Regions from separate parts of the Peribacillus sp. NJ11 genome, predicted to be linked through region 3. Evidence: riboswitches for the same ligand, from Rfam matches in the RefSeq annotation. Region 3 holds a riboswitch; each other region holds the start of a gene.

Region 1 (3,150 bases), 5.2 Mb from region 3:
CTTGTATTCCAGCACCGCCCCCTGAATCAGAGCCTGCGATGGTTAATGCTGTTTTCATAAAAAAACCCCTTCATATAATTATTTTTTAGAAGTATTTTAAGTAATATGAAAGCTAAAATCGCACCTGCGAATGAACTAAGCATAAAAGCTGGTAAAAAACCAAAAAGAGCAGCTTTTTCTCCCAATAGGAGGATTGCAAGTGGATAACAGGCTAGGGAACCGAAAATGCCGGTCCCGATCACTTCCCCTAAACAAGCGAATTTTAAGCTTTGTGTTTTTCGATATACGACGGCAGCCAAAAGTGCACCGATCATGCTGCCAGGAAAGGCGAAAATTGAACCGGTACCAGACATGTTTCTAATGATGGAAACTAAAAAAGCTTGTGTTACCGCATAAGCAGGTCCCAATAATACGGCTGTCAGGACATTTGCCAGATGTTGAATAGGAAAGACTTTTGCAAATCCGGCAGGGATGAAAATAAATGAACTGGTTAAAGTCGTTATAGCCGTAATCATGGCGGTCAATGTCAATTTCTTGATTGGATTCATCATATCAACGACCTACAGTGGCCAATCCTGCTCATTTTGAACCATATCCCAGAATAAATATTCATATCGGGAAGTCACCAAAAAGTGCTTTTCTAATCTAAGAAGTTCCTTTTCGGGCATGCCTTCAGTTAATTCTTCCAACAAAGCAATCAGCCACTTGTGTGCTTCACCGAATTCAGGAGATGAATATGACCTTATCCAATCAGAGTAGCGATTGTTTTCCAATGCTTCACCATTTTGTTCTTTCAATAGCAAACCGATCTCATAATAATCCCAAGCACATGGCAGGAGACAGGCTATCAGGTCTGCCAAAGTCCCATGCTGAGCTGCATTTAGCATGTAACCCGTATAGGCTAGAGTGGTTGGTGTGGGTTCTGTATCTTCCAATTCCTTGGAGCTGATTCCGAATTCTGAAGCATAATGCCGATGGATATCCATTTCAACTTGAAGGGTTTCATTTAAAATACTCGCAAACTTTGCCATGGTTTCGATATTATGAGCTTTGATGACACCTAAAGCAAAGAGCTTGGAATAATCCATGAGATAGATATAGTCCTGCTTCAGGTAATAGGCAAATTTCTTTTCAGGAAGTGTGCCGTTTCCAATTGCCTGGACAAAGGGATGTGAATGGTTCCTTTTCCAAATCTCTTTTGCCCGTCCATGAAGTCTATCACTGAATGTTTCTAATTTAGTATTCTCCATTGTTCATCCTCCTTTAGAATGGATCCCCCTGTTTACACCCAATAAAAAACCCCGCTCCTGAATACGGAACGGGGTAGATGGATAAAGTCTGTAAATGGACGATATCATCCACTTCCCTCCGCCGGTATGAGCCGGTTCAGGTTCAAAGGGTCCGGAACTAATTCCATCTCAGTCTTAAAAAAGACTCCCCTAGTGGTGTGAATTGTATGTAATTACTGACATCATATCAGAAAGACAAGAAAATGCAACCCGTATTTGAAAGAGGGAATCCTTTATGGCTCAGGAAAAAAGGGAGATCCAGGTAATTGACTTTTGATGATTATTGGGATAAAATCATGTCTACATCAATTATATATTGAATTCTTATCCAGAGAGGTGGAGGGACTTGGCCCAAAGAAACCTCGGCAGCAGACCCATTTTGGGAACTGTGCTAAATCCAACAAGCATATGCTTGGAAGATAAGAAGAGCCGTACGGACACTGTCAGCCTCTTCTTGAATTAGAAGAGGCTTTTATTTTTGCGGAATAACGTTTAGTGACATAATAATAAAGGTATATATAATTTGGTGAAAATCAAACCAGTTAATACAGTTTAGCTCAACTAGAAGCAGGCTTTATGATGACTAGGAAAGGAGCCATTTACATGGCGGAATTATTTAAGAGGATTGAACAGAGGAAGGCAAAGCTTATTGAAGAGTTATTGGCCAATGGAGTATACAAAACCTCTGATGAAAGGCACCTTTACGATGCCCCGTTAAAAGTACTTGAAGATGAATATAAGATTGTTATAAATAGACCTAATAACGAGTCTCCTTCGGAATGGATGACATAGTAAGCGATAGACTATATTTTGGGTTCGTGGGATAGGGATATGATGTAAGCATTCGCAATGTATCACACTTGTGGATGCTTTTTTTATTTAGGTTTATATATAGGATGTCACAAAATATACATAATTAGAGACTGAAATAGGCTTTTTGTCACATTTAACCTATGAAATAACACATTTAATTTCCGGAAAATAGTTGATTTTAACTACGAGTTTCATTATGATGAAAGTGTAAAAATATTGAAAAATTAGGAGGTGTTTATATGATTTGCCGGAAGGTAACTATAGAAAAAGTAGAAGAAAAGAGAGAGGAAATGATCAAATTGGCAGCAGTTTATGGTTTTACAAGTCTTCTAACTGTTCAAGCAAGTCAAGAATTGGATGCGCTGTTAAATGCGTTGACAAATAAAAGAGAATCTGAATATTTTTCCCTCCAGAGAGTATATAGGTATTTCTAAATTCACTATTTCGTCCTCGTTTAATCAGAGAAAAAAGCTACTACACAAGGCAATAGCTTTTAAATAAATATATTTAAATATCGACACGTTTACCAAGAATGATCAAATCCCGTTCAATGCCATCCAGCTCGGCAACTTGAGGTAAATGTGCCCATTTTTCAAACCCGAATTTGGAAAAAAGCTTCAGGCTTGGTGCATTGTGGGCAAAAATGAAACCTAATAGAGTCTTCACCCCTAATTTTGGGCTCACATCAATTGCCTTTTGAATCGAAATTTGTCCGATTCCTTTTCCCCGGAAATAATCATCAATATAAATGCTGATTTCAGCCGTGGAATTATAGGCCGGCCGCCCATAGAACGATTGAAAGCTCATCCATCCAGCAGTTTCCCCTTCTATAGTAATGATAAATAGCGGTCGACTTTCTGAATCATGTTCCTCAAACCATTTAACCCTCGATTGTACGGATACAGGTTCCGTATCCGCCGTGACCATTCTTGAAGCAATTGTCGAATTATATATTTCAACGATCCTGGGTAAGTCCGATAGTTCTGCCTTTCTAAACTCTATGTGCTCTTCCATGATTTAAACTCCTATCTATATTCTATCTCCAGAA
Region 2 (3,150 bases), 2.6 Mb from region 3:
GGCATTGCACGAGGATTATTTTCCAGGAATTGGCTATAGAAGGAACTATCCAAGTTAATGATATGCGTTGTCAGGAATGCCGATATGGTGGCGTTCGGCTTTCTATTGCTATTTAATTCATCGATGATTCCCTGTGCAGTGGTAATCCCGATCCCGTGTCCATAAAAGAGGTTGTTCCCTAATAATATGGCATTTTCACCTTGCCATTCAGGAGTTTCCAAGTCGTGATCAGGGTTTTCGAAGTAAACGCAATCCCCTGGTAAATAATCCGTTCCTTGATGAATATCAAGAGCCATATTGCTTGGAGGGCGAAAGTCATATAGAAATACGTTTGAAAAAAGATAGTCAAAATTCCTAGGACCGATTAAATCCAAAATGGCCTTTAAAAAAGTGACGACTATCGCTGTACCGCATTCGAAAGCGTAAAGCCTTCCATTCAAAAAAATGTCCAGGAGTGCGGCATGAGGGGGAATCCCTGGCTGAAGGGTAAATGTGCCATCCTTTGAAACGCGCCAATATTGTTCATTGCTTGCCGATTCATCAAGCGTGGAAAATTCTGGACTGCTTTTATCTAACGAAATGGCGGCCTCGATGACTCGGTGCCTCAGTTGTATATCGAAATTAAGGTATCCGAAGTTCCGGTATTCAAAAACGTTAGAATCTTCCGCCAGCAATTGGAGAATTTCAAGCGATGTATCAGATGCTACACCTGGTTGGATTTGACTGACATCTAACCATTTGTGATTAATCTTTATCATGATCATATCCACCTTTTGTTTATGAAATGAAGGGTTTATAAAACCAGTACACAAAAAAGTCTACAGGTAATGCTCATTATATGAATGCATGCAAAGAAATGACCATTTGGAGCATTTCAGGCATCATGGCAACCGAGAATGATTGGTATGGCAAGAGGGATGATCATTTTGCTTACAATGATTATCATTTTCCAAAAAGATGTTTTGGTGGCTGTGCTAAACATTTAGGAGGAATACCTTTCCAATTAGGGAGAAGGAGCAAATTAGTATTCCCTTTTCTGAATGAATTGATATAATGAGAGAGAAAAGTTCATATGTGCGAGAAATGTAGGGGGGCCAGTAAAGCTGGCTGAGATTGCGTCCTTTAGATGCTGACTCTTTGAACCTGATCTGGATGATGCCAGCGGAGGGAACATATTATTACTGACTTTCTGTTTTGTATGTTAACGTCCGAATTCATCTTCGGGCGTTTTTTGTATTTTTATAGACCCTGGCGCCCCATTATGGTTCCGGCATATGGATCTTATATGATGTGTAGGAGGATAATAACTTGAATAAATTTTTACCACTGTTGACTTCGTTGTTCCTTTTGGCTGGATGCGGTGCAGGCGGAACTAATGAAAAAGAAGAAGCATCTAAAAATGAAGGCAATAAAGAATTAAAAAAGGTATCGGTCGTGCTCGATTGGACACCGAATACAAACCATACAGGTTTGTATGTAGCCAAGGAAAAAGGATATTTTAAAGAACAAGGTCTGGATGTGGATATTATCATGCCAGGTGAAGCTGGAGCTGATAAGCTTGTCGCTTCAGGGAAATCCGAATTTGGCGTGGGCTACCAGGAGGGCATTACGCAGGCCCGCGTGCAAGGCGTCCCGATTGTTTCGGTAGCTGCTGTCATCCAGCACAATACATCTGGATTTGCTTCACCTGAGGCAAAAAACATTAAAACACCCAAGGATTTTGAAGGGAAAACGTATGGTGGCTGGGGGTCTCCGGTTGAAAAGGCCATCATTGATTCACTCATGAAAGAAGAAAATGCGGATGTAAATAAAGTGGATATAGTGAATACAGGAGACACGGATTTTTTCACTTCGGTTAAAAGGGATATAGATTTTGCCTGGATATATTATGGGTGGACAGGTATTGAGGCTGAGTTGCGAAATGAAAAGCTTAATATGGTTTACTTAACCGAATACTCGGATAAGCTCGATTACTATACACCTGTTTTGACAACGAATGAAAAGATGATAAAAGAGGATCCCGAGACTGTTAAAGCATTCGTTCATGCAGCTTCGAAAGGGTACCAGTTTGCGATAAAGAACCCTGGTGATGCAGCAGACATGCTAATTAAGTCTGCCCCGGATCTTGATGCAAAACTAGTGAAGAAAAGCCAGGAGTGGCTTGCAGCTAAGTATCAGGATGATGCTCCGCGTTGGGGTGAACAAAAGCTTGAAATTTGGAAGAATTACAGTGATTGGATGACGGAAAATAAGCTTCTTGAAGGTGATTTCAATCCTGAAAAAGCATTTACCAATGAATTTTTACCAAAATAGGAGGAAATACAATGGCCAATTCATTAATTAGTATACAAATCATTCCTAAAGGGGATGTCATCCCTTTGGTCGACGAAGCAATCAAGATCATTGATGAATCAGGTGTCAAGTATGAGGTTCACCCGCTTGAAACGACAATGGAGGGTGAGCTTTCCGAACTTTTTGCCGTGATAGAAAAAATGAATGTAAGAATGATTGAATTAGGCTCGCCGAATGTCATATCCCAAGTGAAAATATTATTTCAGCCGAGCGGAATTACGATGGATACGTTAACGGAGAAATATCGGGCATGACCGGAAGGGGAATTTGGAAGAAGGGGGCTCCCTTCTTTCTTTTATTATTGTTGCTGATAATATGGGAGTCAGTGACAGTCTTATTAAAGGTTGAAAAATGGCTGCTTCCCGCTCCGTCGGCCATTTTCATTGAAGGAATTGAGTCGTCCCAGAATCTTTTTGGTCACCTTACATCAACAACTGAGCTTGCGTTATCGGGTTTTTTTATTGGAAGCTGCATTGGATTATTAATCGCGGCAATCCTACATCTGTTTCCAGGCGTGAAGGACGCGGTTTACCCTCTGCTCATACTATCACAAAATATACCTATCATAGTTTTGGCACCGCTTTTAGTAATTTGGTTTGGCTTTGGCATGATGCCTAAGTTAATCGTCATTTCGCTAGTATGTTTTTTTCCGGTTGCGGTTGCTTCATTGGACGGTTTTCGCCAGACACCATACGAACTCAAGCATTATTTCAAGATGATGGGAGCGGGAAAAAACCAGTTATTTTGGAAGCTTGAACTTCCTCACTCGATCCCGTTCATTTTCTCGGGCCTGAAAAT
Region 3 (3,150 bases):
ACACCTTCGGATTTATTTGCCGTGATCGTACTGGCAAGATTCCCATCCAGATCATAGATTCCTGTCGGTTGCTGAAGATTATTTTCAAGATGGCTTATATCTGCACCCTGCCTGAAATACAAGAGTGAACCGGCGCCTAAAACCACAATCGCCAATATTATAATTAGAACTAATTTCACTAACCCTCTCATTTGTACCCCCATTTTCCCATCTGCGACATGTTTCATTAAAAATATTTTACCCTTTTTATTAAAGAAAACTCGTCGATTGACTAAAAGGCTGCAGCTCAGTCGCTTTTTCTTTTAGCACTATACTCGCGTACCGGCTTCCTTGCTGATGATATTCCTTCCGAATGAAAAATAAAGCACGCCAACTAATTGAAGGACCAGGATTTCATCCAACCATTTTAACAATGCTCGTATCTATCCTTTACCCGTAATTGGCGATCTATATACCAATTAAAGGCGTGAAGCCATTTAAAAGTGGGTATAACACCTTAAAGACTTATAAATGGGAGAGATGATATTATGAAAGACGTAAAAAATATTGTCGTCGCTTTTGATGGAAATGAAGAGAGTACACAGGCCGTGGAATATGGAGCAACAATCAAAAAGGCCTTTCCTGAAGCTGAGCTGACCGTAGTCCATGTCCTAAATGATAAGGTTGAACAGAGTATCATGGGAAACGTCACAGCTCCTGGATTCGTACCCGCTGCAGGATTTTATGTCGATCCCGTTCAGACACATCCCGTCGTTGAAGTTGAACAGCGAGAACAAAAGGTAATTGACACCCCTTCCCCCATCGAGAATAGTGTTCGGAACGCAGAAAGTAATACGTTGAGATTGCTAAGTGAATGTCAAGTCAAGGGGAAATTCGAGATATTGGAAGGACATGCGCCAGATAGCATATGTGAATATGCAGAAAGAACTGCGGCCGACCTCATCGTCGTCGGCAATAGCTCTAAAAGCGGTTTGGAAAAATTCTTTCTGGGAAGTACAAGTAGTTCAATTGCGAAAAACGCCCCCTGTTCGGTATTCATTGCAAAATGAGATTGAGCCAGTTCGCCCTGTACGTATCGTTTGGTCATTCTCCGAAAAAAAGCCGGATTCTTGTAGAATCCGGCTTTCTTGTTAATAGGCTTTTTTCAGTAATACATTTGAAGCTGCCGAATATAACATCATCACCACAATGGCCGATAAAATAAAACTGATCAGCATATAAGTCCCATTATAAATGAATGAATAAACCGCTACTGGCTGTCCTTTTGGCGCTGCAGATCCAAAAAACACGATTCCAGAAGTGAAATGACAGAGAAACCTCAGGAAGCTGCCCAAAAACATGCCACCAATCCCGTATAATTTCGCTTTGGAACGCTTTTCCTCTTTATAGCTGTTTACAAACTTGTTCATGAATACACCGGATATCCCGACAACCATAAAGGCAAGATAATAATCAATGAAGCCTTGAATCGGTGTTCCGATCCATGCTGTACCACTTACAATCTGCAATAGTCCAAGTAACAATCCGGCTAACATCCCACCTTTTATGCCCCAACGATATGCCATCAGAAAAATAGGTACCATGGCTATTGAAATCGAACCCCCTTGAGGCCAGATTCTTGAAAAAATGAATCCAGAGACCATATCCAGTAATAAAGCCAATGAAGCAAAAATGGCGACCTCTGTCATGAATAACGTTTTATTTTTCATCATGCCACTCCTTTCTCCAAAAATGAAAAAGTGTCCATGAGTTCCCCCTGCCAATTTTGCGCAAAAAAAGCAACACCGGGGCGGTAATGGATGCCCAGTATTGCTTGTATCCAAAACCACATCCCTACGCTAGTGCTAACTATCAGGTTCATAGGGTCTGAACTCAACCGTTCACTCTCAGCCTTTTTGGCTCCCCTTGTGGAAGTATTTATTTTTCGATCCTCGGTTAGAATATACTACTAGTTTCTTTAATTGACAACTAAAGAAATTGTATATGTCAACAACTTGTCATTCCCATTTTATGGAGATATTCTTTCTTATAAACAACTTCTTTACATACCTTCAATACATCTGCAATTAACCAAGTTAGATGGTTAAATACGACAATTTTTCTATAGACTCACTAAGGTTTGTTTTGATATCTTTATTAAGCCTAATTTACATTGGGGAGGGAATGGACATGGATAAACATTCGATTTCAGCTGAAAAAGGCGCCTACATAAGCATCGCCGCTTACATATTCTTGTCTGCCCTTAAATTGTCATTTGGTTATTTCGGTGATTCTAAAGGACTTTGGGCAGATGGTTTAAATAATACGACCGATATCATCGCTTCCATAGCCGTATTGATTGGTTTGAAAATTTCGAAGAGACCTCCAGATGATAATCATTCATATGGACATTTACGGGCGGAAACCGTAGCCTCGTTGGTAGCTGCCTTCATCATGATCACCGTAGGCCTGCAGGTTGTATTCAGTGCTATAGAATCCTTCTTCCAGCAAGATTCAACAACCGTTCCCAATATGCTTACCGGTTATGTCGCCCTATTCTCTGCAATCTTCATGTACGGAATCTACCGTTATAACTTAGCATTAAGTAAAAAGATCAACAGCTCTTCCATCTACGCCGTTGCACAGGATAATCGTTCCGATGCCCTTGTCAGTGTCGGTGCTTTCATTGGAATCATCGGTACTAAGATGGGAATCCCTTGGCTTGATGCAATAGCTGCAGCAGTCGTGGGGATCATCATATGCAAAACGGCCTGGGATATCTTTCGGGATGCCTCCATCTCTTTAACCGATGGTTTCGACGAGCAGCTCCTGCAAAAGATCGGACAAACCATTATATTGACAGAAGGTGTTAAAGACATGAGTGAAATTAAGGCCCGTATGCACGGAAGTGAAATCCTGCTCGAAACTACCGTTCATGTTAACCCTCTTTTGACCGTCATCCAAGGTCACGATATTACGGTTAAAATCGAAGAGAATCTTTTGAAGGAATATAATATCCAGCATGTGATCGTTCATATCGAACCATATACATTTCATAAAAAAAGGTAACCGTCATTAACTTTACGGATACCTTTTTTTATTATTAATTCATGTAATCACTGTAATAAAACTGTGTCAAAAAAGGTATTTATCGATTGATTGACGAATATT
Region 4 (3,150 bases), 290 kb from region 3:
ACTTGAACATCGTGCTTCCATGCAATCTTCGTCAGTTCCCCCAATGTTTCCAATTCAGCAAATTGAGCCTCATCGTTTGCATCTGCAATGGATCCAGGCCGGAGGCCGTCGCCTAATGAGAAAGAGACATCATATGCCTTCATGATTTCACAAATCTCTTCAAAGTGAGTATAGAGAAAGCTTTCTTGGTGGTGGGCCAAGCACCATTGTGCCATGATGGAGCCCCCTCGGGAAACAATTCCCGTAACTCGCTTTGCTGTTAAAGGGATATATCGCAAAAGCACACCAGCGTGTATGGTAAAGTAATCGACACCTTGCTCGGCCTGCTCGATTAATGTATCCCTAAAAACTTCCCAATTTAAATCTTCCGCGACTCCATTCACTTTTTCCAATGCTTGATATATCGGAACAGTTCCAACTGGCACAGGTGAATTCCTGATAATCCATTCCCGGGTCGTGTGAATATTCTTTCCGGTGGAAAGATCCATTATGTTGTCGGCTCCCCAACGTGTAGCCCAAGTCATTTTTTCCACTTCATCTTCAATCGATGAACTAACAGCTGAATTTCCGATATTCGCATTTATTTTCACATGAAAATTCCGTCCGATGATCATGGGCTCACTTTCAGGATGGTTAATATTTGCCGGAATGATCGCCCGTCCGCTAGCTACCTCTTCTCTTACAAACTCAGGGGCAACATTTTCCCTGATCGAAATGAATTCCATTTCTGGGGTAACGATACCTTTACGGGCATAATGGAGCTGCGTTACGTTTTGCCCTTCCATCGCACGCAATGGTTTTCTTTTCAATCCCGGAAATATTTCGACTTTGGATTGTGAATCCACTTTTCTATACCCATTATCTTCTGGTTTTATTTCACGTCCTTCATACTCTTCAACGTCTTCCCGTTCCATGACCCAGTTGCGTCTAATCGGGGCAAGACCTTTATGAATATCAATGGGATATTCTGAATCCGTATAGAAACCGCTTGTGTCATAAACTCGTAAAGGCGGATTCTCCTCTTCCCCGAATGCCCCTGTAGTCGGACTTAGCTTAATTTCACGCATAGGTACTTTAATATCAGGTCTAGATCCCTCAACATACACTTTTTTACTCCCAGCAAAACTGGACATAATTGAAACGTTCATGTCATTTACTGAATTACTCATGATTTCATTTCTCCTTTTTAAGTTCATTTAAAAAGGACAAAATCCAATCCATTTCGCACGAAAAAGCCAGGTCTCATATTTAAGACCCGGCTAACGTTAGTATGACTACAGAAATGACCAATTGAAATGGTCATTGTTTAGTAGATTCTAACTTCCCCACGCTGGTATGAACCAGATCAGGTCCTGAGGGTTAAGAAGCTTAAGCGCTTCTCTCTCAGCCCAACTTTTATTGGACACCCCTAGTCTAAATAAATTAATTGATTACAGGGTAACTATATATCACCCTTTTCATTCTGTATATAATTTGAAAGACCTAATATTTTATTCAAACTCTCCAAAATTCGTTACTTGAAGAGTAATTTTACAGGCTCTCAAGGATTGGGAAAAGCTCCTCTAAATGCTTGATTTCATAGGTTGGAAGCACCTCATTCCGTTCCTTATCATGGCGATTTATCCAAACGGACTTTATGCCTACCCGTGACGCTCCAAGGATATCCGTCATTAAATTATCGCCCACCATCAATACTTCATCCTTATCCAGCTCCATGATTTCCAAAGCATGCTCAAAAATGGAGGCATCCGGTTTACCTCTTCCAAACGCACCTGAAATGACGATTTGGTCGAAATAAGGAACTAGTTCAGGCGTAATTTCAAGTTTGGTATTTTGCAGTTCAGGAGACCCGTTCGTAAGCAATAGCAATTTGTACTTCCCTTTTAATTCATCTAACACACGGAATGATTCTTCATAAATAAATGGCTTTTTACGTCTCTCGGCCGGGAAACGTTCTGCCAGTTCAAGCCCAAATTCCGGGTCATCGATCCCTAATGCCTTCAAGCCTCTCGTCCAAGCTTCTTTCCGATAAGCCGGTGCAATCCCGGCCATCTTCCGGAATTCATCATGATCATCCTGAAAATTTCCCCATAGCCCCTCAAATGGGTTGATACCGATCATTTGAGTAAATGCATATGTGTCGTAAGAAGAATAAAGCTCACGCGCTTCCTTCCGCACAGCTTCTTCAAACTCGTCGACATTCAAATCATATTTCTCCTTAGCCACTTCGCATGTAGAAACAAAAGCCTCTTTTACACTTTTCTGATCCCATAGTAATGTATCATCTAAATCAAAAAAAACTGCCTTCACCAAAATGTCCACCCTCTTTCCCTATTATTGAATTCGTAAAAATTACACTATTACAATAATAAACCACAACCAATGGAAAAAGAATAATTATTCGGAAAATCCCTGCATCTTTCTTAAAATCAGCAAAATGTATGATGGACATCAGACTTACCTTTTCTGATGGAAAACCCTATATTTCTTCACTTATCATCTTTCGAATACATACAGCTTTCCATTACTTGCAATCTTGAATTTTGGACCGGTGAACCCCCGTCGGATCAACTCTTTCCTCATATATATCATGAGGGCGGCATGACTCACGATCAGAACATCCCTATCCCCCTTTGTAAAGATTTCATCCAATACTTTATTGATCCTTTGTTCAGCGATCTTAATTTCCGCCCTTGTCTGCCTGTTGAACATCGAGCAGCATCGAATCCAGATGGCCCAAAGGATGAACGGCAGCTTCACTTTTCCTTTAAGAGGGGGAGAAGGTATTTCCCGCAGCTCCTCCATCCGATGAACCTTACCTGGATAGATATGTTCCGCTGTCTTGACAGCTCTCGACATATCACTGCAATAACATTCCTGCCATTCCTCCACGCCAAATAAAGTCGTTCCATAAATAATATCCGCTGCATCATAGTCCTCAAACCATTGCTTCATATCATCCGCCGTCACAGATTTCCCAGTAGGGAATTCATGTGCAACCTTAAAATGCCGTACCAAACCAATTTTCATATATTCTCCTTTTTATCTTTTTAAATATAAGTTTCTTTTTGGCTTATCAATAGTTATGTAAAATTATACAAAAACAGGTATGTGAAAACCATGAACCATACTGAATTGCACTTGCGAGTA

Evidence for each region. A riboswitch is a leader RNA that binds a small molecule or an ion and turns the genes downstream of it on or off. The one in region 3 is predicted to bind thiamine pyrophosphate.
Region 1: another riboswitch for thiamine pyrophosphate. It lies ahead of tenA (thiaminase II); the one in region 3 lies ahead of thiT (energy-coupled thiamine transporter ThiT).
Region 2: another riboswitch for thiamine pyrophosphate. It lies ahead of QUF86_RS12965 (ABC transporter substrate-binding protein); the one in region 3 lies ahead of thiT (energy-coupled thiamine transporter ThiT).
Region 4: another riboswitch for thiamine pyrophosphate. It lies ahead of thiC (phosphomethylpyrimidine synthase ThiC); the one in region 3 lies ahead of thiT (energy-coupled thiamine transporter ThiT).

Annotation. Positions count from the first base shown of each region.
Region 1 covers NZ_JAUCFO010000001.1:5,208,248-5,211,397, reverse strand. The annotation lists gene thiD (bifunctional hydroxymethylpyrimidine kinase/phosphomethylpyrimidine kinase) at 1-58, opposite strand, end outside; gene thiW (energy coupling factor transporter S component ThiW) at 27-548, opposite strand; gene tenA (thiaminase II) at 561-1,250, opposite strand; TPP riboswitch at 1,347-1,451, opposite strand; SAM riboswitch class I at 1,611-1,715, shown strand; gene QUF86_RS25460 (Fur-regulated basic protein FbpA) at 1,869-2,081, shown strand; gene QUF86_RS25455 (aspartyl-phosphate phosphatase Spo0E family protein) at 2,342-2,536, shown strand; gene QUF86_RS25450 (GNAT family N-acetyltransferase) at 2,610-3,116, opposite strand.
Region 2 covers NZ_JAUCFO010000001.1:2,627,246-2,630,395, forward strand. The annotation lists gene QUF86_RS12960 (protein-glutamine gamma-glutamyltransferase) at 1-758, opposite strand, end outside; TPP riboswitch at 1,078-1,187, shown strand; gene QUF86_RS12965 (ABC transporter substrate-binding protein) at 1,309-2,313, shown strand; gene QUF86_RS12970 (thiamine-binding protein) at 2,325-2,606, shown strand; gene QUF86_RS12975 (ABC transporter permease) at 2,603-3,150, shown strand, end outside.
Region 3 covers NZ_JAUCFO010000001.1:22,026-25,175, forward strand. The annotation lists gene QUF86_RS00110 (transglycosylase domain-containing protein) at 1-227, opposite strand, end outside; gene QUF86_RS00115 (universal stress protein) at 528-1,049, shown strand; gene thiT (energy-coupled thiamine transporter ThiT) at 1,131-1,709, opposite strand; TPP riboswitch at 1,814-1,916, opposite strand; gene QUF86_RS00125 (cation diffusion facilitator family transporter) at 2,164-3,048, shown strand.
Region 4 covers NZ_JAUCFO010000001.1:311,927-315,076, forward strand. The annotation lists gene thiC (phosphomethylpyrimidine synthase ThiC) at 1-1,172, opposite strand, end outside; TPP riboswitch at 1,306-1,420, opposite strand; gene QUF86_RS01510 (HAD family hydrolase) at 1,531-2,313, opposite strand; gene QUF86_RS01515 (histidine phosphatase family protein) at 2,497-3,030, opposite strand.